One region of the Sphingomonas sp. SRI_018 genome, then DNA from elsewhere that is predicted to be linked to it. Evidence: predicted binding sites of a transcription regulator. Region 1 holds the regulator's gene; each other region holds the start of a gene.

Region 1 (7,196 bases):
TCGAACCGTGACGGTGATTTTCCGACGCCATCGAGGTCGAACCAAGCGACCGCCTGCTCCTTCGAGATGATCTCGTCGTCGCCATGGCCCCAGCCGAGGCGGAGCAGATAGTTGAACAGCGCCTCGGGCAGCACGCCGAGCTCGTCGCGATAGGCGTCCACGCCGAGCGCGCCGTGGCGCTTCGACAGCTTGGCGCCGTCGCCGCCGTGGATCAGCGGGATGTGCGCATAGGTCGGCTCCGGCCAACCCATGGCGTGAATGATAGTGAGCTGGCGGAAGGCGTTGTTGAGGTGATCGTCGCCGCGGATGATGTGGGTCACGCCCATGTCGTGATCGTCGACCACCACCGCGAGCATATAGGTCGGCGTGCCGTCCGAACGGAGCAGGATCATGTCGTCGAGCTCGGCATTGGCGACCGCGACTCGGCCCTGCACCAGGTCTTCGATCACCGTCTCGCCGTCGCGCGGGGCCTTGATCCGCACGACGAACGGGCGGTCGGGCGCGGTGGAGGGGTCGGCATCGCGCCAGGGGGACTGGAGGCGGAACGGCCGGCGCTCGCGCTCGGCGGCGGCGCGCGCCTCGGCGAGCTCCTCCTGGGTCATGTAGCAGCGGTAGGCGGCGCCTTTCTCGACCAGCTCGTTCGCGATCTCGGCGTGACGCTCGACGCGAGTCGACTGGAACACCGGCTCGTCGTCCCAGTCGAGGTCGAGCCAGCTGAGACCGTCGAAGATGACGTCGATGGCTTCTTTGGTCGAGCGCGCCTTGTCGGTGTCCTCGATGCGGAGCAGCGCCTTGCCGCCGTGATGGCGCGCATAGAGCCACGAGAACATGCCGGTGCGGGCATTGCCGATGTGGAGGAACCCCGTCGGCGACGGGGCGAAACGGGTGACGATTGCGGAACCGGACGCGCCCGCGCCCGAAGTCGATGTTGCGCCCAAGCGCGCATGCTCCCAGACTGTGAATTCAATGGCCAGCTCAGCCGCCGCGCCCCCTAGCACGCACCCTCCGCGGCGCCAAATCGTGTCCGATTGGCTCGGCCGGGTGGGGGCGGTGGTCGAGCGGTGGCTGGAGGCGGAGCGTGACCAGCTCGTCCTGTGGCTGCCGGTGGCGGTGGGGGCCGGGATCGCCGCCTGGTTCGCGCTGCCTGATGCCGGACAGTGGACCGCGGTGGTGCTGGCCGGGCTCGGCATTGCAGCGGCGGGGGTAGTGCTGCCGGTCGGCGCGCGTGCCGGACGAGCGCTGCTGGTCGGCGGGATTGCGGTTGCACTGGGGTGCGGCCTGGCGTGGTGGCGGGCGGAACGCGTTGCGGCGCCGGTACTGGCGCGGCCGGCGATCACGCGCTTCACCGCGCGTGTCGAGCGGGTCGAGCCGCTGCCGGCGCGTGAGCTGGTGCGGTTGCGGTTAGCGCCGGTCGATGCGGTCGGGCTGCCAACGCATGTGCGGGTGAACCTGGCCGAGGCCGATGTGCCGCAGGGCCTGACGCGGGGCGCAGTGATCCGGCTGCGCGCGCGGCTGATGCCGCCGCCGGGGCCGGCCGTGCCTGGGGCTTATGACTATACACGCGTTGCCTGGTTCGATCGCATCGGTGCGACCGGACGCGGATTCGCGCCGGTGGAGGTGGTGAAGGCCGGTGACGTGCCGGGGACAGACCTGCGCGCGCGGCTGTCGGCGCATATCCGGAGTCGCATCGAGGGGGCGGGCGGAGGCATCGCGGCGTCGCTCGCTACCGGCGATCAGGGCGGCATTCCCGAGGAGGATGCCGAGGCGATGCGCCAGTCCGGACTTGCCCATCTCCTGTCGGTGAGCGGGCTGCACATCACGGCGGTCGTCGGTGCGACGATGCTGCTGGTGCTGCGGCTCCTGGCGTTGAGTCCCTGGCTGGCGTTGCGTTTCCGCTTACCGTTGATCGCGGCCGGCGCGGGCGCGGTGGCGGCGATCGGCTATACGCTGCTCACCGGCGCGGAGGTGCCGACGATCCGAAGCTGCGTCGCGGCGCTGCTGGTGCTGGCGGCGCTCGCGATGGGGCGCGAGGCGGTGACGCTGCGGCTGGTGGCCGCCGGGGCGCTGGCGGTGATGCTGCTGTGGCCGGAGGCGGTGGCGGGCGCCAGCTTCCAGCTTTCGTTCGCAGCGGTGACCGCGATCGTCGCGCTGCATGAAGGCGGGCGGGTGCGCGGCTGGTTCGTCCCGCGCGAGGAGGCGCGGTGGCGCAGGATCGGGCGGGGATTCGCCTCGCTGCTGCTGACCGGCATCGTCGTCGAGCTGGCATTGATGCCGATCGGGCTGTTCCACTTCCACAAGGCCGGCTTCTACGGCGCGCTCGCCAATATCGTCGCGATTCCGCTCACCACCTTCGTGGTCATGCCGCTCGAGGCGCTGGCGTTGCTGCTCGATCTGGGTGGTCTGGGTGCGCCGCTGTGGTGGCTATGCGGGCGGGCGCTCGACCTGCTGCTGTGGATCGCCCGGACCACTGCCCATGCGCCGGGCGCGGTCGCGGCGCTGCCCGCCATGCCGCGGGGCGCCTTCGCGCTGATGGTGACGGGCGGGCTGTGGATAATGTTGTGGAAAACCCGTTGGCGGTGGTGTGGATTGGCTCCACTCGTATTCGGAGCCACCTGGGCGCTGGCGACGCCGGCGCCGGACCTGATCGTCACCGGCGACGGGCGGCATCTTGCCATCCGCACGCAGGGCGGCGGGCTGGCGCTGCTGCGCGAGCGGGCGGGGGACTATGTCCGCGACGTGCTGAGCGAAGGCGGAGGCGTCGACGGCGAGTTGCCGGTGCTCGACGATGTCGCGGGTACGCGCTGCAATATCGACCTGTGCCTGACGGAGCTGGAACGGGGCGGGCGGCGGTGGCGGGTGCTGGCGACCCGGTCGGCGTATCTCGTCGATCCGCGGCCGCTGATCGCCGCCTGCCGGACGGCGGACGTCGTCGTCAGCGATCGCCGGTTGCCGCAGGGCTGTACGCCACGCTGGCTGAAGCTCGACCGCAGCTTCCTGGCGCGGTCGGGCGGGGTGACGCTGACCTTCGATCCGCCCAGGGTGAGGACGGTCGCCGCGTCCGCCGGCCGCCATCCCTGGATCCGGCCCGCCACCGTCCTGCCGCCTCGCGATCGGCAGGCCTCGGGTGCGGGTCAGTAGCGGCGGAGCAGGCCGGCGAGCTTGCCCTGCACGCGCACCTGGTCCGCCGCGTAGCGCTGCGGATCATAGGCGCGGTTGGCGGGATCGAGCCGGATCATCGCGCCTTCGCGGTAGAAGGTCTTGAGCGTTGCCTCGTTGTCGTCGATCAGCGCGACGATGATGTCGCCGTCGCGGGCGACGTCGGTGCGGCGGATCAGCGCATAATCGCCGTCGAGAATACCCTTCTCGACCATCGAGTCGCCGGCGACCTCCAATGCATAATGCTCGCCTGCGCCGAGCAGCGCGGCGGGGACCGGCAGCATCGTCGCACCCTCCAGCGCCTCGATCGGCACGCCGGCGGCGATGCGGCCGTGCAGCGGGATCTCGATCACGTCGTTCGCCGGCTGCGGCAGGCGCGAAGGCGCCGTCGGTTGGACAGTTTTGGCCGCCTTCTTCGCTTCGGGGCGCTCGGGCATCTTGATGACCTCGAGCGCGCGGGCGCGGTTGGGCAGGCGGCGGAGGAAGCCGCGCTCCTCCAATGCGCTGATCAGGCGGTGGACGCCCGACTTGGACTTGAGGTCGAGCGCCTCCTTCATCTCCTCGAACGAGGGCGACACGCCCGTTTCCGCCAGGCGATCGGCGATGAAGCAGATGAGCTCGTGCTGCTTGCGCGTGAGCATTCGGTCCCTCCGTCCAGAACAGACACGGAACGTTTATGGATTGTTCCCCGTCCTGTCAAGCGAGGTCGAGGATTTCCGCCGAGTCGCCTTCGACCGCCGCCGGCGCATGGGGCGGGCGGACGATCAGGCAGGTCGCGCGGGCGAGGGTGCGGAGCATCGAGCTGTCCTGGATGCTGGAGGCGTAGGCGCGGCCGCCGCGCAGCTCGGCGCGGAGATAGTCGGCGCGGGAATCGTTGGCGGGGAGCGGCTCGCCGAGCGGGACGGTGCGGGTGCGGGGGAGGGGATCGGCGGCGCCGGACAGGGCGGCAACCAGCGGCTTCAGGAACAGCGTGGCGGTGACGAAGGCGGAGACGGGATTGCCCGGCAGGCCGAGCACCACCGCATCCTTCAATCGCCCGGCCATCATCGGCCGGCCGGGACGCACCGCGACCTTCCAGAAGTCGATATCGGCGCCGGCGGCCTCCAGCGCGGGGCGGACGAGGTCGTGGTCGCCGACCGATGCGCCGCCGGTGGTGACGAGGATGTCGGCGTCGACCGCGGCGAAGGCAGCCGTAAGCACGTCCAGGCGATCGGGGAGGATGCCGAGCGGGACGACCGCTACCGGCAGATCGGCGAGCATCGTCGCCAGCATCAGCGCGTTGACTTCGTGGACCTGGCCGTCGCGAAGCGGTGCGCCGTGCGGCACCAGCTCGTCGCCGGTGGCGGCGATCGCGATGCGGATCGGGCGGCGGACGGCCAGCTCGGCATGGCCGCCCAGCCCCGCCAGCGCGGCGCGGGCGGGCGTGATGCGTTCGCCATTCGCAATGAGGACATCGCCCTCGGTGAAATCCAGCCCGCGTCGCCGGACGCTGCTGCCGGGGCGCAGCGGGCCCTCCCCGATGAGGTGGATCGTGCCGGCGCGGTCCTCTGCTTCCTCCTGCACGAGCACGGCGTCGGCGCCTGCGGGCATGACCGCGCCGGTGAAGATGCGCACCGTCTCGCCCGCGTCGATGCTGCCCGCATGGGGGTGGCCGGCGCCGCTCTCGCCGATCAGGCGGAATGGACCGGGGAGGTCGGCGAAGCGGATGGCGTAGCCGTCCATCGCGGAGAGATCGGCCGCAGGTTGGGTGCGGCGGGCGCGGACGTTCTCGGCCGCCCAGCGGCCGGCGGCGGCATGGAGCGATACGCGTTCGCTCGCGACCGGCGATGCGAGGGCCAGCAGCCGCGCCTGCGCCTCGGCGACGGGGAGGAGGGGAATCATCGGCCGATCCGTGGCAGGGGCTGGGACCGATCGACATCCAGATGCGTCGTGCGACCAGCTCCAAAGTAAAGGGAGACGCGCTTCATTCTTTCACTTTGCTCCACTTAATTCCGCAGCTGCGTCACGGTAGCCGGGCGGGACTCAAGCAAAGCAAATCCTATTAGGAAAGCGATTTGTCGGCCTGGTATGGCATCCATTCTGTTGACAACGGACGAGCCATTCGAGTCGGTGGCCGACTGGCAGGCGGCTGGCCGCACGGCTCTGGGAGGGCGCCGGAAACCCGCGGAAATCCGTCGAAGGTCACGAAAGTCATAGGTAGAACGGCCCCCCGTCCGGACGAGGCTTTCCGGTGCCGGGGCCGCCGAAAAGTTGACGAAATTGACTCAGGTCACGTGTTTGCGCGCCGTCCCCCCGGACACGGCGCAGAGGCGACGGAATCGCGACAGCGACGCATCGGGGACGCGACATCAGGGTGACACCGAGGCAACACCAAGGCGACGCTAACGCGACACCGACGCGACACCGACGCGACACCGACGCGACATGGGCGAGATCTACAGAATCAAAGAACGGCCCGGCGCTCGCGCGGCTCGGAGCGGGCGAGCCAAGCAGGCGAAATCCTACATTGCAAGGGCGGGCGCCTCAGGGGCTGTCGACCTTCACCCCTCCCCTCCAGGGGAGGAGTGCAAGAGCTGCCGGCGGATTGCTGAACGTCAACACACCCTAGGTTGCAAGTGGTGATGACGAGCGGGAGCCTATCCGATTCGGTTGGCGACGCAGCCATGTCGATCGGCATCCTCCCTTCCGCCAGCCTCGGCTGCCATCCCCCCTGGCAGGGGAGGATCGAAGCCGAGCCACCATCGGCGCACCGACCGCACGAACGCTGTGGCCTTTCGCCATCGTCCCGCTAGGGTCCGCCGCATGACTGCCCTACTCCAGCCCGATCGCGGCCAGGCCGCGCGTTCCATCATCGTCGTCCATCCCGACAATTGGGCCGAATGGCTTGCCGCCCAGCCGCCGCGGGTTCGCGCTACCGTTGCCGCGCATCGGCTCACCGGCAAGGCCGGCAATCGCGCGGTCCTGCCCGGCGAGGGAGCGGAGGACTGGTCGATGCTGCTGGTCTGCGACGAGGCGCCGGGCTCGCCGTGGCGCATCGCCTCGCTCGGCGAGCAGCTTCCCGAAGGCACCTATCGGCTGGCCGAGGGTGAGGTCGGCGCGGCCGGGCTCGGCTGGGTGCTCGCGCAGCATCGGTTCGATCGCTACCGCAAGGAGGAGAATGGCGTCGGGCCCCGTATCCTGCTGACCGGCGATCCGGCGGCGATCGAGGAAACCGAGCGGCTCGCCGCCGCCACCGCGCGGGTGCGCGACCTCGTCAACACCGCGGCCGCCGATCTGGGGCCCGAGGAGCTGGAGGCGGAGGCCGCCGCGCTCGCCAAGACGCATGGGGCGACCCTCACCGTCACGCGGGGACGCGAACTGGAGGCCGGCTATCCTATGGTCCACGCGGTCGGCCAGGCCGCCGCCAAGGGGCGCGAGCCGCGGCTGATCGAGATCGAATGGGGCCGGCCCGATCACCCGCGCGTGGCGTTGGTCGGCAAGGGCGTGGTGTTCGATTCGGGCGGGCTCGACATCAAGCCGTCGGCGGGGATGCGGCTGATGAAGAAGGATATGGGCGGCGCGGCACATGTCCTCGCGCTCGCCGAGCTGGTGATGCAGGCGCATCTGCCGGTGCGGCTGCATCTGTTGGTCCCGGCGGTGGAGAATGCGGTGTCGGGGGCGAGCTTCCGTCCGGGCGACGTGCTGAGGTCCCGCAAGGGACTGACGGTCGAGAACACCAATACCGATGCCGAAGGCCGGCTGATCCTGGCCGATGCGCTCGCCAGGGCGGTCGAAGCCGAGCCGGAGCTGATCCTCGATTATGCCACGCTGACCGGTGCTGCCCGCGTCGCGCTCGGGCCCGATCTGCCGCCGCTATTCGCCAACGACGATACGCTGGCCGAGGAGCTGCTCGCCGCCGGGCGCGACGAAGGCGACCCCTTGTGGCGGCTGCCGCTGTGGGACGGGTATGACGAGATGCTGAAGTCCGACATCGCCGACTTGGTCAACGCGCCGGACGGCGGCTTCGCGGGGGCAGTGACGGCGGCGCTGTTCCTGCGGCG
Region 2 (7,196 bases), 490 kb from region 1:
GCCCCGCGTCGCTCGGCGTCTCGCCGGACTAAAAGGTCGGATGGCCTTGGGAGGTCAAAGCTCGGTCACCCGATCCGCCCGGAGTTCCGAAGCCCGGCCGCGGACATGCTTTCCGCCGCTCAATGCGTATTCCCCGCCCCGCTCGCATTCTCCGACGCGCTGAAGCCGGACGCCTCGAACACCGGCTCGCCCCGCCGCCGCTTGTCGACGAAATCCGCGATGCTGGCGCTGGTCGCGTTGAGCAGCGGATAGGTGCGCGACGTCGTGATCCACGCGGGCCGGCGCTTGGCGCCGCCGCCGATCGTGTCGATCACCAGCACCACCAGCAGGAAGCCGAGGCTCGCCAGGATCAGCCCCTTGAGCGCACCGAAACCGAACCCCAGCGCCCGATCGACCGGCCCCAGGACAGAGCTGCGCGTCCGCGATCCGATCGCATTCGCCACCAGCCGCCCGCCGAACCAGGTCACGCCGGCGATGATCGCGAACGCCAGCGTCGCCGCCCCCGCCGCGGTTCCCACCACCCCGGCGAACAGCGTGGAAAGGGGCGTGTGGAACAGCTTCAGCGCGAACACGACGAAGATCCACGCCATCAGCGACAGCACTTCGGTGACGAAGCCGCGCAGCAGTCCCAACACCGCTGCCCCGCCAACGGCAATCAGCACAACGATGTCGAGTGCGGTCAGGCCCATATGATCGATTCCCGTCCCCCGCCGCCCGCGCCACGCGAACCGGCTTTCCCGCTCCGCTATCCCCGCCCCAGCAGATGGTCAACGAACCGCCCGAGGTTGCCGAAGCTCGCGACCTCCACCGCCGCGCCTTCGCTTCCCTGCTTGGCCGGCACCAGCGCCCGGCCGAATCCCAGCTTCGCGGCCTCCTTGAGCCTGAGCGCGCCATGCGCCACCGGCCGCACCTCGCCCGACAACGCGATCTCGCCGAACGCCACCGCATCCGCCGCGATCGGCCGCTCGCTCAAGGCGGAGACCAGCGCCGCCGCCACCGCCAGGTCCGCCGCCGGGTCCTGCACGCGATACCCGCCCGCGATGTTGAGATAGACCTCGCACGAGGAGAAGCTGAGCCCGCACCGCGCCTCCAGCACCGCCAGGATCATCGCCAGCCGACCCGAATCCCAGCCCACCACCGCCCGCCGCGGCGTCGCACCGGACGCGAGCCGCACCGTTAGCGCCTGCACCTCGACCAGCACCGGCCGCGTGCCCTCCAGCGCCGGAAACACTACCGTCCCCGCCACCGTCTCGTCACGCGCGGTGAGGAACAGGCTGGAGGGATTGGCGATCTCGCTGAGGCCCCCCGCCTCCATCGCGAACACGCCGATCTCGTCAGTGCCGCCGAAGCGGTTCTTGGTCGCACGCAGGATGCGATACTGGTGGCTGCGCTCGCCTTCGAAGGCGAGCACGGTGTCGACCATATGCTCCAGCACGCGCGGGCCCGCGATCGTGCCGTCCTTGGTGACATGCCCGACCAGCACCAGCGCCGTCCCCCGCTCCTTGGCGAAGCGGATCAGCTCCTGCGCGGAGGCGCGCACCTGGCTCACCGTCCCCGGCGCGCCCTCGATCAGGTCGGAGTGCATGGTCTGGATCGAATCGATCACCAGCAGCGCCGGCGCCGCGCCTTCTCCCAGCGTCGTCAGGATGTCGCGCACCGACGTCGCCGCAGCGAGCCGTACCGGCGCCCGCCCGAGCCCCAGCCGCTGCGCTCTGAGGCGCACCTGATCCGCCGCCTCCTCGCCCGACACATAGGCCACCGCGCGCCCGGCGAGCGCCAGCCGCGCCGCCGCCTGGAGCAGCAGCGTCGACTTGCCGATCCCCGGATCGCCGCCGATCAGCGTCGCCGACGCTTCGACGAAGCCTCCACCCAGCGCCCGGTCGAGCTCGGCGATCCCGGTCGCCATCCGCTCGGGCAAGGGAATCGCGGTGTCGAGCCCGCTCATCTCGATCGCCCGTCCGCCCGACTGCAGGTTGTGGCGCGCCTGGAACGGCGTCACCACCGCGCCTGCATCCTCGACCAGCGTGTTCCATTCCCCGCAATCCGCGCATTGCCCGGCCCATTTCGACGAGACCGATCCGCACAGCTGGCAGACGTAGCGCTTCTGGGGTTTGGCCATGCGGAGCGGCTTAGCCGAACCGGAACGATAAGGGAACATGGCAAAGCGGCGCCTTCCCTGCGCGGCAGGGGTAGGCTATGCACTGCACGCTCATTCAGGGAGAGCGTCATGCGGTCGATCCTGGCCTTTGCCCTATGTCTCTCACCGGCGGCGGCGAACGCGCAGGACGTCTGGGGATGGAGCGTGCTCGTCCCGTCCTACACCGGCACCGACACGCTCGGGCTGCACCTGCGCGACCGGATGAACCGCGCCGATCGCCCGGGCCCGGCGCAGCGCGAGGAGCGGCGCCCGGCCGCCAAGGCGCCCGCCGCGACCTTCCGCTATGCACCCTCGCGTGAGCGCCGCGCCGCCAACCTCGCCCGCTTCGTCGAAAGGAGCCGGGCGATCGATCCGAAGGGCGCGGACGGGCTCGCTCAACTGTTCGCCCAGGGCGACATCATCGAGCGGATACGGCCGGAGCTGGCGAAACATGGCCTCAGCGTCGACGACGTCGCCGATGCCTATGCCGTGTGGTGGATCAACGCCTGGCAGGCGAGCCGCGGCCTGTCCGGCGACGTGAGCGATGCCGCCACCGCTTCGGTGCGCCGTCAGGTGACCGAGGCGATGGCCGCGACGCCGGCATTCCGCAGCGCGGGCGACGCCGCCAAGCAGGAAATGGCGGAATCCTTCCTCATCCAGGCGGTGCTGCTGGCAGGCGCCGTCGAGCAGTCGAAGGGCAACCGCGCGCAGCTGGACGCGGTGAGCCGGGCCGCGGTGCAGGGCGCGCACGGCATGGGGATCGACCTGCCTGCGATGACGCTGACCGACGACGGCTTTGTTCCCGCCGATCAGGCCGGCGCGGCCTGGCCTCGGCCCGACGGAGAGCCGGTCGAGCTCGCCCGGCGATAGGGCGATCGGTCGCAGGACCATCGACATAGCGCGGCGCGCCCCACCCGATACCCTCTCGCCGGCGCGGCACCCGCCCGCGCTTCGGGGTGGAGTTCGCGCGGCGCGGGCGCTATCGGCGCGCGCCATGCACCCTTCCGACCTTCGCGTCGCCATGTTCAGCGGCAACTATAACTATACCCGCGACGGAGCGAACCAGGCCCTCAACCTGCTGGTCGGCCATCTGCTCGAGCGGGGCGCCGCGGTGCGCGTCTATTCGCCGACGATCGATCCGCCCGCCTTTCCGCCGACCGGCGACCTCGTCAGCGTGCCGAGCTGGACGATGCCGGGCGGCCGCAAGGAATATCGCGTCGCGCGCGGCCTTCCCGCCCGGACGCAGCGCGACCTCGCCGCCTTCGCACCCAATCTCGTCCATGTCTCCGCGCCGGATATCCTCGGCCATCGCGCGATCAGCTGGGCGCGACGCCGCGGCATTCCCGTCGTCGCCTCGCTCCACACCCGGTTCGAGACCTATTTCCGCTACTATCACATCGGCTTCCTCGAGCCGCTGGCGATCCGCGCGCTGACGCGCTTCTACAACCGCGTCGACCAGGTGCTGACCCCGGGCCAGTCGACCGCGGATATCATCCGGTCGTGGGGCGTCACCACCCCGATCGGCATCTGGTCCCGCGGCGTCGATCACGACCGCTTCAATCCCGCGCGTCGCAGCCTCGAGTGGCGCCGCTCGCTCGGCATCGCCGACGACGAGGTGGCGATCGGCTTCCTCGGCCGGCTGGTGCTGGAGAAGGGGCTCGACATCTTCGCCGACGTCTCGCGCGAATTGAAATCGCGCGGCGTCCCCCATCGCGTGCTGGTGGTCGGCAAGGGCCCGGCGCGCGACTGGTTCGCCGAACGCGTCCCCGATGCGGCCTTTGCCGGCTTCCAGCGCGGCGACGATCTCGGCCGCGCCGTCGCCTCGATGGACATGCTGTTCAATCCCAGCGTCACCGAGACCTTCGGCAACGTCACGCTGGAGGCGATGGCGGCGGCCGTCCCCGTGATCGCCGCACGCGCGACCGGCGCGGTCGATCTCATCGAGGAGGGCGTCAACGGCCATCTCGTCCCCCCTCGCGACGTCGGCGCCTATGCCGACGCGATCGCCCACTACGTCCGTGACGGCGAAGCCCGCCGCGCCGCCGGGGCAGCGGGTCATGCCAAGGCGGCCGCCTATGTGTGGGATGCGGTCAACCAGGTCGTGCTCGACGCCTATCTGGAGGTGATGGCGCGCAGGACGCGGGGCTGATCCCTCACTCCGCCGGAAGGACGCTCTCACCCCGCAAGGGGCAAAAACCCGCCATCTCCGGCCGCAGCCGGTACACGCGCTGCGGCAGCGAGCCGATCCGCACTGCTCCGACCACCCGATAGCGTTCCGCCAGCACCAGCTCCACCTCGCGCACCGCGGCGGGGTTGCTGTTGTCCTTGGCCGCCCGCACCACGATCGTGCCGGGACAGCGGCCCAGCACGCGCCGCAGCTCCATCAGCGGATCGACCCCGATCGCCCGCGCCTCGCGGGTCTGGCTCAGGTGGCTGCGGAACAGATAGGGCGTCAGCGTGCACGAGCGCGTGAGATGGTAAAGGATCGGCTCCGCCCCGAAGCCGAACATGCACCCCGCCGGCCGATCGCCGATCATCCGCACCAGCGAGGCGATCGCCTTCGCGTTCCCGCGCCGCTTCACATGATCGCGGACGGTAAGCCCCGCCAGCACCAGCCCCAACAGCAGCAGCGGCACCACGATCCGCCACTCGAGCCGCCGCGCCTGCCCCGCCCGCGCGAACATCGGCGCTGCGGCGACGCTCAGCGGCACCAGCACCGGCAGGAAATAATGCGCCTTGAATGATTTCCCCAGCAGCACCGCCAGGATGGCCACTCCCAGCCACAGGAGCACGAATCTCATTGCCCGCCGCTCCGCCGGCGACTTCGCCGGCCGGCGCCGAACGCCCACTACGGCGCAGGCGAGCAGCGGCAGCAGCCCGACCGCGGCGAGCGCCACATAGGTGACCCTCTCGACCGCCGTATCGACGGCCTCCTGGTCGAAGATCGAGACGAAATTGGCATAGGCAAAGGCGCCGCCATGCCCCGCGGCGGCATAGCCGGCATAGGCGATCAGCGTCGGCAGCAACGCCGTACCTGCCCACAATGCCGCATCGCCGGCCAGTCCGGGCAGCGCCGCCCCGCTGCGATGCCGCCGCCAGACCAGCGCCAGCCCGAACAACAACCCCTCGAACAGCACGGTATATTTGATCTGGATGGCGATCCCCACCAGCGCCATCGCCGTCACGCCACGCCAGCGCGCGCATGCGCCGCTCGCGTCGCTCACCACGTCGACCATGATCAGCGCCGCCCCGGCCATGGCGAGGTTGAAGAACAGCGGCGCCTGCGCGCCCGCTCCATCGAAAATCAGCAGCCAGACGAGGTAGATCACGCCCGCCATGATCGACGCTGTCGCACCGGTTCGCCGCGACGCGATGCAAGCGACCAGCCACGCCGTCGCCGCCGCAGACAGGGTCGCAGCGACCTGGCAGGCGATGATCCCATTCCCGCCGCCGATCCACCTGGCGGCGGCGAAGATCAGGAACAGTCCGATCGGCTTCCTGTCCCAGATGTCGACGAACGGCAGCGCGCCGTGCAGCATCCGGTCGCCGACGAGCAGGTAGAATTGCTCGTCGCTGTGGATCACCGGATTGCCGAACAGGGGAAAGCGCAGAGCAAAGGCGACGAGCAGCAGGATCAGCGCATACCCCATGTGGAGCCGCTGTCGATCGCCTGTATTTTCATGGGGTTGGAGATGCATCGGCACCTCCTTGCCCTCCTTTTACGCGGAAGGCCATCGACGCGCGATCGGCGATCGGCGCTACGCTGTCCCGGAACGGCGCAGCAGGCCCTCCATCAACGCACGGAATGCCGGAATCGCCCTCCGCGATGCCTCCCGAGGATCATCGGCATTGGCGATCCACTGCGCCGCATAGGTCGAGGCACCGCAGACGAGCCGGGCGGTCGCTTCGGCATCGACCGGCTCGACCAGCCCCTCGGCCTGCAGCCGCTCGAGGCTGGCGCGCAGCGCGGCGACGCAGCCTTCCGTGTTCGACCAACGGAACGGATCGCCGAGCACCGCTGGTCCGTCGCGCAGCATGATCCGCTGGATCTCCGGCTCCAGCGCCAGCTCGACATAGGCGATATTCTCGGCGACGAAGCCCTCCCAGGGGGAAGCGGCCTTTGCCGAAACCTTGTTCAGCCGCACCGCGATCTCGGCGTCGATCTCAAGCAGCACCGCCTCGAACAACCCCTTCTTGTCCCCGAAATGGTGATAGAGCGCGCCGCGCGTCAGCCCGGCCTCCGCGGTGAAGTCGTCCATCGACGCCTCTGCATAGCCCTTCTCGCCGAATGCCTTGCGCGCCGCGGCGATCAGCCGGGCGCGGGTCTCTGCCGCCGTTTCCGCGCGGGATTTCGCCGCCATCGTAATTCGCTCCGCCCAGGCAGTTGACATACGTGTCGTATGTCACCACGTATTTGACATACGACGCGTATGTAAGCCATCCGACCGACGTCGCCAAGTCGAGGGGGCCAAGCCGAGAGGGCACGAGCATGACCAATCCCTATGCAGCGATCTTCCGGGCGCGGGGTGCGAAGGGCTTCGCTACCGCAGCCTTCGTCGCCCGGCTGCCGATCGCGATGGCGCCGATCGGCATCGTCACCATGCTCTCGCAGAGCCGCGGCGAATATTGGCTGGCTGGCGCGGTAGCGGCGACATTCACCCTCACCAACGCCGTCGCCGCGCCGCAGATCTCGCGGCTGGTCGACCGGCTCGGACAGTTCCGGCTGCTGGTCCCGGCCACGACGATCGCGGTGCTGGCCTTTGCCGTACTGATGATCGCGACCCACCGGCAATGGCCGGCCTGGACGCTGTTCGCTGCGGCGCTGGCGGCGGCGGCGATGCCCAGCATCCCGGCGATGGTCCGCGCCCGCTGGACCGAGTTGTTCCGCGACCGGCCTGAGCTCAACACCGCCTTCGCCTTCGAATCCGCGGCCGACGAGCTGGTCTACATCGCCGGCGCCTCGCTGTCGGTCGGGCTGAGTGTGGCGCTGTTCCCGGAGGCGGGCGTATTAGCCTCGACCCTGTTCCTCGCGCTGGGCACCACCGCCTTCGTTCTGCAG
Region 3 (7,196 bases), on a different contig from region 1:
CGAACTCGGCATCCCGGTGCTCGCCTATGGCCTCAGGACCGATTTCCAAGGCGCGCTGTTCGAGGGATCGGCACGCCTGCTAGGGCTGGCCGACGCGCTTGTCGAGATCAAGTCGGTGTGCCTGTGCGGGCGCAAGGCGACGATGAACGCCCGCGTCGGCCCCCATGGCCGCGCCCTCACTCGCGGCGCGCAGACCGAGATCGGCGGCAACGACCGTTACGTCGCGCTATGCCGCCGCCATTTCGCCGAGGCGCTGGCGGGTACGTTGTCGCTCGGCACCGGTTCGGACGGCATCGGCTAGGGCCTTTACTCCGCCGGAAACCCGCGCCGCTTGAACAGCGCTGTCACGTCGGGATCGCGGCCGCGGAAGGCGCGGTATGCGGCCTTGCGGTCGGTCTCGTTCCCCGTCGACAGCAGCGTGGTGCGGAAACGGTCGGCGGTCGCCTTGTCCCAGACGTTGCCGGTCTCCTCGAACGCGGCCCAGGTGTCGGCGTCCATCGTCTCCGACCACAGGTAGGAATAATAGCCGGCGGAATAGGCGTCGGACGAGAAGAGATGGTTGAACTGCGGCAGGCGGTGCCGCATCACGATCTCCTTCGGCATGCCGATCTCGGCCAGCGTGTCGCGTTCGAAGGCGGCGACGTCGGTGACCGGCGTGTCGCGGTCGTGGAGCTTCATGTCGACGATCGCCGAGGCGAGATACTCGACCGTGTCGAAGCCCTGGTTGAAGGTCTGCGACTTCTCGATCTTGTCGACCAACGCCTGCGGCATCGCCTGGCCTGCGGCGTTCTTGGCATAGCGGTCGAGCACGTCGCGGGTGAGCAGCCAATTCTCGTTCACCTGGCTCGGATATTCGACGAAATCGCGCGGCGTGCCGGACAGGCCGGGATAGGTCACGTTCTGCAGCAGCGAATGAATCGCGTGGCCGAACTCGTGGAAGGTGGTGTTCGCATCATCGAGGCTGACCAGCGTGCGCTCGCCGGAGGGCGCCTTCACGAAATTATTGTTGTTGGAGGCGAGCACGGTACGCTCGCCGCCGAGGTGCTGTTGGCCGCGATAGCGCGTCGCCCAGGCGCCGGAGCGCTTGCCCGAACGGGCATAGGCGTCGAAGTAAAAATAGCCGATGAAACGACCGCTCTTGAGGTCCGTGACCTCGAAGGTGCGCATGTCGGGCGCGAATACCGGGATCTGGCCGGTATTCTCCTTGAAGCCGAGGTCATAGAGCCGGCCCGCGGCGTAGAAGGCGCCCTGGAGGATGTTGCCGAGCTCGAGGTAGGGTTTGATCTCCGCCTCGTCGAGGTCGTACTTCGCCTTGCGCACCTTCTCGGCGTAGTAGCGATAGTCCCAGGGCTGGATGGTGATGCCGGCGCCTTCCTGATCGGCGACCGCCTGCATGTCGGCGACTTCCTGCTTCACCCGAGCGACCGCGGCCGGCCAGACGCGCGTCATCAGCGCCATGGCATTGGCCGGGGTCTCGGCCATGGTGTCGTCCATCCGGTACCAGGCGTGGTTCTTGAAGCCGAGCAGCTTCGCCCGCTCCTGGCGGAGCTTGAGGATGGTGGCGATGGTCGACTTGGTATCGTTGGCGTCGCCGTTGTCGCCGCGGTTCACGAACGCACGCCACACTTTCTCGCGCATGGCCCGGTCGGTCGCGTACATGAGATAGGGCTGGGCCGAGGAGCGGGTGTTGACCACCACCCATTTGCCGGCAAGCCCGCGCTCCTCGGCGGCGGCGCGCATCGCCGCCTTGACGCTGTCGGGCAACCCGTCGAGCTGCTTCGCGTCGTCGAGGACGATCCAGGTCTCCTCGTCGGCGAGCAGCTTGCGGCTGAACTCGGCGAAGGCACCGGCGAGTTGCTGATTGATGCGGGTCACCTCGGCGCGTTGCGCCTCGCTGAGTGCTGCACCGGAGCGCACGTAACTGCGATAGGTGCGCTCGACGAGGCGGAGCTGCTGCGGGTCGAGTTTCCGGCTGGCGCGCGTGTCGTAGACCGCCTTCACCCGTTGGAACAGCAAGGGATCGAGCGTGATCTCATCATAGAAGGCGGCGAGCTTCGGGCTCCATTCCTGGTCGAGGTCCTGCACCTCCTTGGTGGCGAGATTGCTGGTGTAGACGCCCCAGGCGGCCATCACCCGGTCGAGCGTGTCGCAGCTGAGTTCCAGCGGCTCGATGATCGATTGGAAGGTGGGAGCGGAACGCTTGTCGCGGATCGCCTGGATCTCGCGCCGGCACTCGGCCATCGCCGTCTCGAACGCAGCCGGGAACATCGCCGGCTTGATCCGGTCCCATGGCACCACGCCGCCGTGCGGCCCCGGCCAGGGCGCGGTGAGCGGCGAGGCGTCCACCTTCGCGGCAGCGGGGGCGGGCGTCTGAGCGGAAGCGGTGACGGACATGACGAGCGAGGTCGTGGCGAGCAAGGCAAGCGTCAAGCGAAAGGTCATATCGAAAATCCCCCTGATGCGCCCGACTGTGCCCGCAGGATGACAAAGGGTCCAGAGCCGCTCGTGACTTCGTCGGGGCATCTCGTCGTCGCTTGACTCGCCGGCTGCATGGAACAAAATACGAACATTCGTCATTGCCCGAGTCGTGAGCTTGTCCAGAACCCAGGTCCTTGCCCGATTGCGCGAAGAGCTTCGCGGGCTGGAGAGCGGCGGCTTCCGCCGGCGGCCGGCGCTGCCGTTCGGGATGGCGCCGGTCGATGCGGCGCTGACCGATGGGGGTCTGAGGTTAGACGCGCTGCACGAGGTCGCCGCCGCATCGCCGGGACTGGGGGATGATGCCGCGGCGACCCTGTTCCTTGCCGGCATCGCCGCGCGCGCCTGGGGCCCAGTGCTGTGGGTGGTGCGGCGCCGCGATTTGTTCGCGCCGGGGCTGGCGCAGGCTGGGCTGGCGCCGCACCGGCTGATCTATGCCGAGGCTCAGGACGATGCCGACCTGCTCGCCATCATGGAGGAGGGGCTCAGGCATCGCGGGCTCGGCGCGGTGATCGGCGAGATCAAGCGCGCCGAAATGGCGGCGACGCGGCGGCTCCAGCTCGCCGCCGAGGGCGGACGGACGATCGCGCTGCTCATGAGGCGCCATGGCCGCGCCGGCGCCGATCCGCTCGGGCCTCCCTCGGCGGCGGTGACGCGCTGGCGGGTGGCGAGCGCGCCGTCGGCACCGCTGCCGGTGGAGGGCGTGGGGCGGGCACGCTGGCGGATCGAGCTCACCCGCCAGCGCGGGGGCGAGCCGGGTAACTGGACCGTGGAGGCTTGCGATGAAACGGGTCGCTGCGCTCTACCTGCCGCACTGGCCGATCGAACGGCTGCGGCGGGCCGCGCCGACACACGCCGCCGCGCCGCCGCCTGAGGGCGGGCGAACGCCGGCGTCGGTTCCTTCGCGGGAAGGCAGCTGGCGGCCGGGGGCGAGATGGGCACTGGAGAACAGCTCCTCCCCGGCATGGGGAGGGGGACCGCTCGCGAAGCGAGTGGTGGAGGGGGCCCAGCCACGAGCGGTGACCGAGGTGGAGGGCCCCCTCCACCATTCGTCTGCGACGAATGGTTCCCCTCCCCGTGTCGGGGAGGAGCTTCTGGTCACATCCCACCGCGTCGGCAGCCGCATCCTGATCGCTGCGGCTTCACCCGAAACTCGGACAGTAGGCATCGCTCCCGGTATGGCGCTCACCACCGCGCGAGCGCTCAATCCCGGACTGGTCGTGCGCGATGCCGATCCTGAAGGCGACCGCGCCGACATGCTCCGTCTCGCCACCCTGCTCGCTCGGCGCTGGTCGCCGACCGTTTGGCTCGACGGCGACGACGGGCTGCTGATCGACATGACCGGCGTCGCGCACCTTCATGGCGGCGAGCAGAACATGGCGCGGCAGCTGATCCGGCTGCTCGCGCATTTCAGCTTCACCGCGCGGATCGCAATCGCCGACACGCCGGGCGCGGCACATGCGCTCGCCCGCCACGGGCCGCGGATTTGTCTATGCCCGCCGGGCGAGCAGGCGACGATGCTGGCGCCGCTGCCGCCGCGCGCGCTGCGACTCGACGAAGCTCAGCTCGATCTGCTGCGTACCCTCGGCATCGACACAATCGGCCAGCTCGTCACCATGCCGCGCGCGCCGCTCGCCCGGCGGCTAGGGGACGCGCTGGTCGCACGGCTGGATCAGGCGCTGGGCCGTATCGCCGAGCCAGTCGATCCCATCGTCCCGCGCGAGACGATCGCCGTCGTCCAGCGCTTCGCCGAGCCGATCGCCACAGCCGAGGCGATCGAGCATTGGCTCGGTGTGCTGGTCCCCTGCCTCGCCCAGGCGCTCACCGCCGAGGGGCTCGGCGCGCGCCGCATCGAGCTGATCGCCGAGCGGGTCGACCATGTGCCGCAACGCATCCGCATCGGCCTCGCTCGGCCGAGCCGCGATGGCGCACACATCCTCAAACTGCTCGTCCGCCGGATCGAGAGCGTCGAGCCCGGCTATGGCATCGACGCGATGACGCTCGTCGTCCGTGCGACCGACCCGCTGGAACCCCAATCCTTCGCCGAACGGCTCGACGAAGAGACCGCCCCCGATCTCGCCCCGCTGATCGACACGCTGACGACACGCGGCGCCCGCATCTGGCGCACCGAGCCGATCGAGAGCGACGTTCCCGAGCGCAGCGTCGCGGTCGCTCCGCCGCTCGATCCGCCGGGCCGGACGGGCACCGAGCCGCCAATCGACGACGTCGCGCGATTGAAGCGGCTAGGGCCGCTCGATCCCTGGACGCCGCTGTGGCCACGGCCGGCGCGGCTGCTGGCGCGGCCCGAGGAGGTCGACAACGTCCTGTACGAGCTGCCCGACCATCCGCCGCGGCGCTTCACCTGGCGCGGCGTCACCCATCGCGTGATCCGCGCCGACGGCCCCGAGCGCATCCAGGGCGAATGGTGGCGCCGCCCGTCCGAGCGGCATTCGGTGCGCGACTATTTCCGGGTCGAGGACGAAACCGGCGCGCGCTTCTGGCTCTATCGGCGCGGCGACGGTGAGCGAACTGCCAGCGGCGATCTCCGCTGGTTCATGCACGGCGTGTTCGGATGACCTATTCCGAGCTTCAGGTGACCACCCATTTCTCGTTCCTACGCGGGGTGTCGTCGGCGGAGGAGCTGTTCTCGACGGCCGCGCTGATGGGGATGCCGGCGCTCGGCATCTGCGACCGCAACTCGGTGGGCGGGATCGTGCGCGGACTGGTCGCGGCGGAGGCGATCACCAAGCAGGGCTGCCCGATCCGCATGGTCGCCGGCTGCCGTCTCGACCTCGTCGACGGCGCCTCGATATTGGTGTGGCCGGAAGATCGGGCGGCCTGGTCGCGGCTGACCCGGCTCCTCTCCAAGGGCAAGCTGCGCGCCGATCCCAAGCGCGGTGAGAAAGGGAAATGTTTCCTTCATTGGGAGGACGTCACCGAGGCGAGCGAAGGGCTGGTCGGCGCGCTGGTGCCGGGGATGGCGGACGAGGGCGATCCCCTGTCGCTGCGCTGGATGGCGGACGTGTTCGGGACACGCGGGCATGTCGCACTGACCCCGCACCGCCGACCGGGCGAGGCCCTGCGTCTCCACAATCTCGCCGAGGCTGCGCGCCGCCATGGCCTGACGCCGCTCGCAACCGGCGACGTGCTCTACCACACGCCCGACAAGCGGATGCTGCAGGACGTGGTCACCGCGATCCGCGAGAAATGCACGATCGACGAGCTCGGCTTCCGCCGCGAGCGCAGCGCCGACCGCCATCTCAAGACGCCCGAGGACATGGCCCGCCGCTTCGCCCGCTTCCCCGAGGCGCTCGACGCGGTCGAGGCGATCGTCGAGCGCTGCACCTTCAATCCTCGCGATCTCGATTATCAGTATCCCGACGAGATCGTGATGACCGGCCGCACGCCGCAGGAGGCGCTGGAGCGGCTGGCCCACAACGCGCTCGACCGGACGTTCGGCGGCAAGGTGCCGCCCGACTATCGCGCGCTGCTCGACCGCGAACTCTCCCTGGTCCGGCAGATGGGCTATGCGCCCTATTTCCTGACGGTGAACTCGATCGTCAGCTACGCGCGGAGCGAGGGTATCCTCTGCCAGGGCCGCGGATCGGCCGCCAATTCGATGATCTGCTACGTGCTCGGCATCACCTCGATCGACCCGATCGAGCGCGGCCTCCTGTTCGAGCGCTTCATCTCCGAGGAGCGTCACGAGCCGCCCGACATCGACGTCGATTTCGAGCACGAGCGGCGCGAGGAGGTGATCCAATGGATTTACGAGACCTACGGCCACAACCATGCCGCGCTGACCGCGGTGGTCAGCCGTTTCCGCTCGCGCGGCGCGATCCGCGAGGTCGGCAAGGCGCTGGGCCTGTCGGAGGACCTGACCGGCGCGCTGGCGGGGCAGGTCTGGGGCGTCTCAGGCGACGGCATCGAGGAGAAGCACAGCCGGGCGCTCGGCGTCGACACCGGTCATCCGCGGGTCGCGCTGGCGATCGAGCTCGCCAACGAACTGGTCGGCATGCCGCGGCACTTGTCGCAGCATCCGGGCGGCTTCGTGCTCACGCGTGACCGGCTCGACACGCTGATCCCGATCGAACCCGCCGCCATGCCCGACCGCTGGGTGGTCGAGTGGGAGAAGCTCGACATCGAGGAGCTGGGCTTCATGAAGGTCGACGTGCTGGGGCTCGGCATGCTCGGCTGCATGCGCCGCGCGTTCGAACTGATGGCCGAGCACAAGGGGCGCCCGATGACGCTGGACAGCCCCGAATTCCAGGACGACGACCAGGCGACCTTCGCCATGATCCGCAAGGCCGACACGCTCGGCGTCTTCCAGATCGAGAGCCGTGCGCAGATGTCGATGCTGCCCCGGATGAAGCCCGAGGAGTTCTACGACCTGGTCATCCAGGTCGCGATCGTGCGGCCCGGACCGATCCAGGGCGACATGGTGAACCCCTATCTCAAGCGCCGGCAGAATCCCCATCTGGTCGAATATCCGTCCGAAAAGCTGGAGGCCGTGCTCAAGAAGACGCTGGGCGTGCCGCTGTTCCAGGAACAGGCGATGCAGGTCGCCATCGTCGGCGCCGACTTCACCGGCGGCGAGGCGGACAGGCTGCGCAAGGCGATGGCGACGTTCAAGGCGACCGGCAACGTCGGCGAGTTCCGGCCCAAGCTGATCGAGGGCATGCTGAGGAACGGCATCAGCCTCGACTTCGCGGAGCGGATGG
Region 4 (7,196 bases), on a different contig from region 1:
GTCGGCTTCACCACCGTCGCCGACATGGCGCGCCGCTTCGGCATCACCACGCCGGTCAACACCCATCCCTCAATGGTCCTCGGCACCAGCGACGTGCGCCTGATCGACATGACCCGCGCCTTCGCCAGCGTCGGGCAGAAGGGGGTGATGGTCACGCCCTATGCGATCACCCGCGTCACCGCCAACGGCCAGGTGATCTATCAGCATCAGGTCGACACCAGCCGCGTGCTGGTCGCCCCCTATGTCGCCGCCGAGATGACCGACCTGCTCCAGACCGCCGTCAACACCGGCACCGCGCGGGCGGCGCAGATCGGGCGGCCGGTGGCAGGCAAAACCGGCACCACCAGCTCGAACAAGGACGGCTGGTTCCTCGGCTTCTCCAGCGGCATCACCACCGGCGTATGGATGGGGCGCGACGACGCGCGCCCGATCCCGGGCCTGCAGGGCGGCACCGCGCCGGCGCGCGCCTTCGCCAGCTTCATGCGCAAGGCCGTCGCCAATCGCCCGATCGAGAATTTCGACACCGAGGTGAAGTTGCCCGAATGGCAGCTCGAACCCGATGACGAGGCCTATCTCGGCCAGCCCGACAACGGGATGATGGTCGATCCCGACGGCAATCCGCTCGAACCCGCGCCCGACGATTTCGCCGTCCCTGAGCCCGGCACCGGGACCGAGAACCAACCTCCGCTGCCCGAAGGCGGCGGCGAGCAATTGCAGCCGCCACCGCAGCGGCTCGATCAGGACTTCATCGACCGCGCGATCGGCCGCGACCGCTCACGCGAGGCACCGCCGCGCCAGTCGCCGTCGCAGCAGGGAACACCCCGGCCGCTGGACCGCGACCGTCCTCCCCCACGCGCTCAGGACGAGCGGCCGAACCAGTGAAGCCGGGCGCCGTGGGCGCGCAGCCAGGCGCGCGCCGCAGCGGGATCGCCCTCGAACAGCGCGGCGACCAGCCGATGGAAGGCGGGGCCGTGGTTCATATGGACGCGGTGCGCGACCTCATGCGCGACCGTCGCGCGGCGGACATGGGCGGGGGCGAGGATCAGCCGCCAGCTGTAGCGGATCGCCCCGCTCGACGAGCAGCTTCCCCAGCGCCCGCGCGGATCGCCGATCGTGACCGCCTCGACCGTGACGCCGGCCCTTTCGGCGTAATGCGCGGTCTCCTCGCTCAGCACCCGCAGCGCCTCGCGCTTGAGCCAGCGGGCGATCCGGCCGGCGAAACCCTCCACTGGGCCACCGCACACCAGCCGGTCACCCTCGCGGACCGGCGTGCGGACGGCGCCGAGGCGATGCTCCAGCGCCACCTCGATGCCGCCGATGGGGATCACCATCCCTGGCAGGAACGGCCGCGCCTCGGGCAATTTCGCGCGCTGCGAGGCGATCCAGCCGGCCTGCTCCTCGGCCCAGGCCAGCGCCGGCTTCAACGCCGCGCGCTTGGGCAGCGTCAGGCGTACCCGTCCGCTCGCCGGATCGACCGAAAGCTTGAGCCGCCGCGCGCGCGGATGGCGGCGGACCTCGATCGCCGTCACAGCTCGCGGTCGATCATGTGGTGCTCGAGCTCGCCGGCATCGACTTCCGACACCGTCCAGCCGCGCGTCGATTCGCCGGCGCGGTGCACCGCCTCGCGATCGCCGCACACCAGATAATGCCATTCCGGCAGCGGCTCGCCGGCCGCGCGCAGGCGATAGGCGCAGGTGCCGGGCAGCCAGTCGATGTCGGCGACGTTGCGCGTCGTCAGCCGCACGCAGTCGGGCACATGCGCACGGCGGTTGCGATAGTCGCTGCACAGCCCGGTACGCCGGTCGAGCAGCCGGCAGGCGACATTGGTCGGGTAGAGCGCACCGCTCTCCTCGTCCTCCAGCTTGTGGAGGCAGCATTTGCCGCAGCCGTCGCACAGCGCTTCCCATTGCGCGCGGTCGAGCCGGTCGAGCGGCAGCGTCTCCCAGAATTTCTCGTCGGTCACTTCACCCAGCGTTTGAGCTCGTCCGTCACGGCCGCAGGGCCCTTGTCGGCCGGCAGTAGCGCGATCGGCGCCCCGTCCGGACCCATCAGATAGGCCTGGCGGCTGTGCTGTACCAGATAGCCTCCACCCGGCGCCGGCGGTTCGAGCTTGTAATAGATGCCATAGGCCTTGGCCGCCGCGTCGATCTCCGCCTTGCTGCCGGTGAGGCCGACCATGCGCGGATGGAAGGCGGAGACGAATTGCTTGAGCACCGGCGGCGTATCGCGGGCGGGATCGACGGTGACGAAGATCGGCACCACCTTCGCCCCCAGCGCCGGCGAGGCCTGTTCGAACGCCTTGAGGCCCGCGCCGATCGCCTGCACGTCGATCGGGCAGACGTCCGGGCAGTAGGTGTAGCCGAAGTAGACGATGCGGTAGCGGCCGGCGAAATCCTTGTCGCCGACGCGTTTGCCGTCCTGGTCGGTAAGGGTGAAGGGGCCACCGATCCGGGCCCCGGCCAGCGGCGGCGGAGCGCTCGAATCCGCGCCGCCGCCGCAGCCGGCGAGCGCGAGCAGCAGGGCGAGAGCCGGTAAGCGTCTGTTCATGGCATCGCGAGCCTTGGTCTGCTAATCGGTTCCATGCAAGCTCAACAGGATCCTTCGTCGATGGTGTCGCCCGCTTTCCGCCTCGTCCTCGCCGCCGCGCTGCTCGCCGCTCCCGCCGCGCTTCCCGCCCAGCGCATGTCCGACAGCTACGAGTTCCTGAAGGCGGTACGCGAAGCAGATGGCAACAAGGTCACGCAGATCCTGGACAAACCGGGGTCGCGGATCATCAACACCCGGGACGATTCGGGCGACGCGGCGCTGCACATCGTGACCAAGCGCGGCGACGTCACCTATCTCCGCTTCCTCATCGCCCGCGGCGCCAACATCAACATCCAGGACGGGCGCGGCAACACGCCGCTGATGCTGGCGGTGAGCGCAAGCTGCTTCGACTGCGTCGACGTGCTGACCCAGCAGAAGGCGAACGTGAACCTCGCCAATGCCTCGGGCGAGACCCCGCTGATCCGCGCGGTGCAGCTGCGCAATCTCGAGATGGCGCGGCGGCTGCTCGACGCCGGTGGCAATCCCGACCAGCGCGACGTGGTCGCCGGTCTGTCCGCGCGCGATTATGCGACGCGCGACACCCGCTCGCCGGCGCTGACCAAGCTGCTCGCCGATGCGCCCAAGGCCGGCAGCAGCCGCAGGGTTGCGGGACCGGGGCTCTGATCCTCCGACCCCGGCACGACGCCGGGGGGACGGTGAGGGCCAGAGTTTGATCCATCCGGCTTGAAGCAGCTGTTCCCCGGCGAAGGCCGGGGCCCAGCTGCGAGCGGTTCGATACTGGGCCCCGGCCTTCGCCGGGGAACAGCTACAACTGGCCGAATCCGACTCTAATACCCCCCGAGATCGCCGAACGCGTCCGGATCCATGAGCCCGATCACCCGCCGCGCCGCACGTCTTGCGAGCGCGAGCGTGCAGCGGCGGCGGGCATGGACGGGCAGCGCCACCGTCGCCGCTTCACGCACGATCGCCGCGTCATAGCGGTCGGCGACGATCACCCCGGAACGCTCGGGCAGGAAGCCCGGCCCGTCGAGCGGACTCGCATCGAAACCCTCCGGCACCGCCCAGTAGAAGCGGTCACAATGCCCCAGATAGTCGGTCCATTTGGCGTCGCCGAGCAGGTCGGCCCGCGATACCTTGATCTCGACGATCACCAGCCCGCCTTTGGCATCCAGCGCCATCAGGTCGGCACGGCGCCCGCCGTCGAGCGGCACCTCCGCGATCGCGACGATATCGTGACGGAGCAGCATCCGGCACACCCCACGCGCGACGTCGGCAGCGACGAGAGGGGCCGCAGAATCGGAAAGGGGCACGGCGCTGGCCATGCCCCTTCCTAGAACATCATGGGAACGCTGGAAAGCGCTCGTGCGCCGTAAGACGGTACCGGCCCGCTCCCCCACCCGGCCACCCATAAGATACTGCCGTTGGGTGGCCGGGTGGGGGAGCGGGCCGGTGCCGCCTAGATAAACGACTCAGCGATAGAAGACGTGGTTGCCGATCGCGGCGACCTTCGACAGCCGCCAGCCGGGCGAGACCCGCCGCGCATGGAAATAAAGCGCACTGCCGGCAGCCGAATCCCACAGGTCGCGCTGCGCGACCTTGGCGACCGCCACCGCGGTCTGCCATGCCTTGCCCTTGCCGGTCGGCACATAGCCGCCGCGCACGAACGAGAACTGGCCGCGCTGGGTCAGCACCGAGCACACCGAGGTGGGGAAGCGGCCCGAGCGGGTGCGGTTGAGGATGGTCTCGGCGACCGCCAGCTGGCCGGCGAGCGGCTCGCCCTTCGATTCGAAATAGACGCCGGAGGCGAGGCACTGGAGCTCGCGATCGTCGTCGAGCGCGGTGTTCTGCGCGGCGACCGCATCGGCGAGCGAATCGAAATCGTCCTCAGCCTGGACAGGCTGCTGCTCGTCCTCGGCCGGAATCGCCTGGATCATCGCAGGCTGCGGCTGGACGGTCTGAACCGTCGCGGTCGGCTCAACGGCGGCCTGGGGCGCCGGAGCGGGCGGAACCTGGGGAAGGGTGATGGCGTTGAGCGTAGTGAGCGGCGCGGAATCGAGCTTCTGGGCGAAGCCGGGCGCCGAGGTGCCGACGAACACGGCGCTCACGAGAAAAACGGCCGCAGGAATTGCGGCGCGGGCAACGAACGACATTCAACAACGATCAAGTGCGGTTGGCACACGATCCGGCGGCTTCCCCGCTCTTCGATGAGGCGGGTTCGATACGGATCGGGATACCCCCCGACTGCGTCACCGGCCGAAATCGCACTTCGAACGGCACAACGCGAACATAATGACACCGGTAGGTCATTCCGCGGCGCAGCAAAGTCAATTCAACGCAATCGTTTCAGCGACGAATCGTTCTCCTTCCGGGATATCCAGTTCGATTACCCACAAATCGGGATCGCGCTCGACGCGGCGGCGCCAATAGGCGGCGATCGCCTCCGCATCCTCCTCGCGCGGGCCCGTTCGGATGAGTGCGGTACGACCATCGGGGCCGATTCCGCGCTCGACGAAACGCGGCTCGCTCCCCCTTTCGAGCAGCAGCACCAGCAGCGCCCCGGCCTGATCGTCGCCCCGCGCGAGCACCATCGCGCTGCCGCCGGCATCATGGACTCGGCGGATCAGCGCCTTGGCCAAGAGACCACTCGGCAGACGTTCGATCACGCGTGATAACCAGGCAGCCCCGCCAGCGGGATATTCGAACGCATGAAGGTGCCGGTCCCCCGCGCCGCTTCCTCGCCCGAGGCGTCGACCAGGCGCGCCTCGGCGATCAGCACCCGCCGCTGTCCGCTCACCCAGCGGCCTTCGGCGATCACTGGTCCTGCTCTCAGCGGCTTGGTGAACAGCAGGTTGAAGGCGGTGGTGAGCAGGAAACGATCGCTGACCAGGCTGTTCGCCGCATAGAAGGCGGCATCGTCGAGCATCTTGAAATAGGCGGTGCCGTGGAGCGCCCCCGCGGCATGGAAGAAGCTTTCCGCGACGATGAAATGAATCCGCGCCTCGCCCGGCGCGACGATCTCCATCCGCGAATCGAACAGCCGGTTGATCGGCGCCGCGTCATAAAGCGATTCGAGCGCGCGGAAATGCGCCTCCGCGCCGGCGGGCGGAGACGACCCCTCAGGCGGCATCGCGGGCTTCGATGCCGGTGAGCAGGGCGTAGATCGCGTCGGGCGATGCCGCGCCGCGCAGCTTGTCGGCGAGCGCCCGGTCGCGCATCCGCCGCGAGATGCGCGCCAGCGCCTTCAGATGCTCGGCGCCGGCGCCGGCCGGCGACAGCAGCATGAACACCAGGTCTACCGGCAGATCGTCGACCGCCGCGAACTCGATCGGCCGCGACAGACGGGCGAACAGCCCGCGCACGCCACTCAGTCCTTCGATTCGCGCGTGCGGCACGGCAATACCGCCGCCGAAACCGGTGGTGCCGAGCTTCTCGCGCGCCGCCAGCCGGTCGACGATCAGCTTGGCGTCCATCCCCCAGAGCTTCGCCGTAGCGGCGCCGAGCGCGGTGAACAGCGCGCGCTTGCTGCCGACGGCCATGTCCGCGAACACGGCGTCGGGGCCGAGCAGGTCGGTAATGTCGTTCATCGATGATCTTTCGGCAGATGGGCTCAGTCGGCGCGGTTGGGCTCGACCCAGCCGATCGTCCCGTCACCGCGGCGATAGACCATGTTGAGGCTGCCGGTGCCGCTGTTGGTGAAGAGCAGCGCGTTGGTGTTCCTGAGGTCGAGCATCATCACCGCGTCGGACACGCTCGCGCTCGGGACGTCGACGCGGGTCTCGGCGATGATCAGCGGGGCCTCGGCGACGTCTTCCTCGCCGCCCGCGTTGAAGACGGTATAGCCGGCGTTGTCATACGCCTGACTCTCCTGGACCGCGACCGCCTCCCCGGCATTGCGGTCCTTGAGCCGGCGCATGTAGCGTCGCAGCTGCTTCTCGATCTTGTCGGCGGCGCCCTCGAACGCGCCGTGCGCGTCCTGGCCGTCGTTGCTGCCCTTGAGGATCAGCCCCTGCATGACATGCGCGACGATGTCGCAGGTGAAGCGATGGTCGTGCGGCCCCTTGCCGAAGGTCACCTGCGCCGAGAGCGCGCGCGAGAAATATTTGTCCGCGATTCCCTGGAGCCGCTCCGCAACATGGCGCTTGAGCGCGTTGCCGGTTTCGACCTGATGGCCAGAGACCCGGATATCCATCGCTTCCTCCTTTCAAAATTGGGGATGGCGCAAAGGAAGCGCGCCCCCCGGCGGACTCATCCCAACGCCGGAGACCCCCATAACGGTTCCTTGACCGTCGTCAGGAACTCGGCGTGGCGCGCAAGTTCTTCCTCGCTGGCGGCGTGCGGCCGCGCCGGCCGCACCACGGCGCGCGTCACCGGCGCCGCGACCTCCACCGTCTCGACCTCGACCGCGAGCCCCAACCCGATCTGCCGTCCGCCGGACAGCTCGACATAGACCTGCGCGAGCAGCTGCGCGTCGAGCAGTGCTCCGTGGAGCACACGGTGGCTGCGATCGATGCCGTAACGCGTGCAGAGCGCGTCGAGCGTGTGCTTGGCGCCCGGATGCTTCGTCCGCGCCAGCACCAGCGTGTCGATCATCCGCGTGCGGCACACTTCGGGATGGCCGCAGCGGCCGAGCTCGCCGTTCAGGAAGCTGA

The links. Region 1 encodes LexA, which represses DNA repair genes until DNA is damaged. Its sites were predicted from a motif close to GTTCCNCNCTTGTTCT; they were not measured.
Region 2: radA (DNA repair protein RadA) is a predicted target of LexA. The motif match lies at 2,141-2,156, and genes of this name have one in related genera.
Region 3: AC2YHA_RS12660 (ImuA family protein) is a predicted target of LexA. The motif match lies at 2,553-2,568, and genes of this name have one in related genera.
Region 4: AC2YHA_RS12255 (MmcB family DNA repair protein) is a predicted target of LexA. The motif match lies at 3,880-3,895, and genes of this name have one in related genera.

The regions. Positions count from the first base shown of each region.
Region 1 is NZ_JBYCZO010000001.1:1,191,348-1,198,543, reverse strand. It holds gene gltX (glutamate--tRNA ligase) at 1-938, opposite strand, end outside; gene AC2YHA_RS05675 (ComEC/Rec2 family competence protein) at 967-3,138, shown strand; gene lexA (transcriptional repressor LexA) at 3,132-3,797, opposite strand; gene AC2YHA_RS05665 (molybdopterin molybdotransferase MoeA) at 3,853-5,034, opposite strand; gene AC2YHA_RS05660 (leucyl aminopeptidase family protein) at 5,959-7,196, shown strand, end outside.
Region 2 is NZ_JBYCZO010000001.1:701,497-708,692, reverse strand. It holds gene AC2YHA_RS03270 (YncE family protein) at 1-32, shown strand, start outside; gene AC2YHA_RS03265 (CvpA family protein) at 120-689, opposite strand; gene radA (DNA repair protein RadA) at 746-2,119, opposite strand; gene AC2YHA_RS03255 (DUF6683 family protein) at 2,228-3,007, shown strand; gene AC2YHA_RS03250 (glycosyltransferase family 4 protein) at 3,132-4,286, shown strand; gene AC2YHA_RS03245 (hypothetical protein) at 4,291-5,787, opposite strand; gene AC2YHA_RS03240 (TetR/AcrR family transcriptional regulator) at 5,896-6,498, opposite strand; gene AC2YHA_RS03235 (MFS transporter) at 6,627-7,196, shown strand, end outside.
Region 3 is NZ_JBYCZO010000002.1:151,626-158,821, reverse strand. It holds gene AC2YHA_RS12670 (thymidine kinase) at 1-301, shown strand, start outside; gene AC2YHA_RS12665 (M3 family metallopeptidase) at 307-2,442, opposite strand; gene AC2YHA_RS12660 (ImuA family protein) at 2,621-3,349, shown strand; gene AC2YHA_RS12655 (DUF6504 family protein) at 3,495-5,051, shown strand; gene AC2YHA_RS12650 (error-prone DNA polymerase) at 5,048-7,196, shown strand, end outside.
Region 4 is NZ_JBYCZO010000002.1:70,707-77,902, reverse strand. It holds gene AC2YHA_RS12280 (PBP1A family penicillin-binding protein) at 1-882, shown strand, start outside; gene AC2YHA_RS12275 (M48 family metallopeptidase) at 858-1,529, opposite strand; gene AC2YHA_RS12270 (YcgN family cysteine cluster protein) at 1,526-1,972, opposite strand; gene AC2YHA_RS12265 (SCO family protein) at 1,960-2,547, opposite strand; gene AC2YHA_RS12260 (ankyrin repeat domain-containing protein) at 2,608-3,210, shown strand; gene AC2YHA_RS12255 (MmcB family DNA repair protein) at 3,375-3,869, opposite strand; gene AC2YHA_RS12250 (cell wall hydrolase) at 4,017-4,652, opposite strand; gene AC2YHA_RS12245 (DUF1491 family protein) at 4,872-5,210, opposite strand; gene AC2YHA_RS12240 (PaaI family thioesterase) at 5,207-5,674, opposite strand; gene AC2YHA_RS12235 (PTS sugar transporter subunit IIA) at 5,664-6,131, opposite strand; gene hpf (ribosome hibernation-promoting factor, HPF/YfiA family) at 6,155-6,736, opposite strand; gene dnaQ (DNA polymerase III subunit epsilon) at 6,793-7,196, opposite strand, start outside.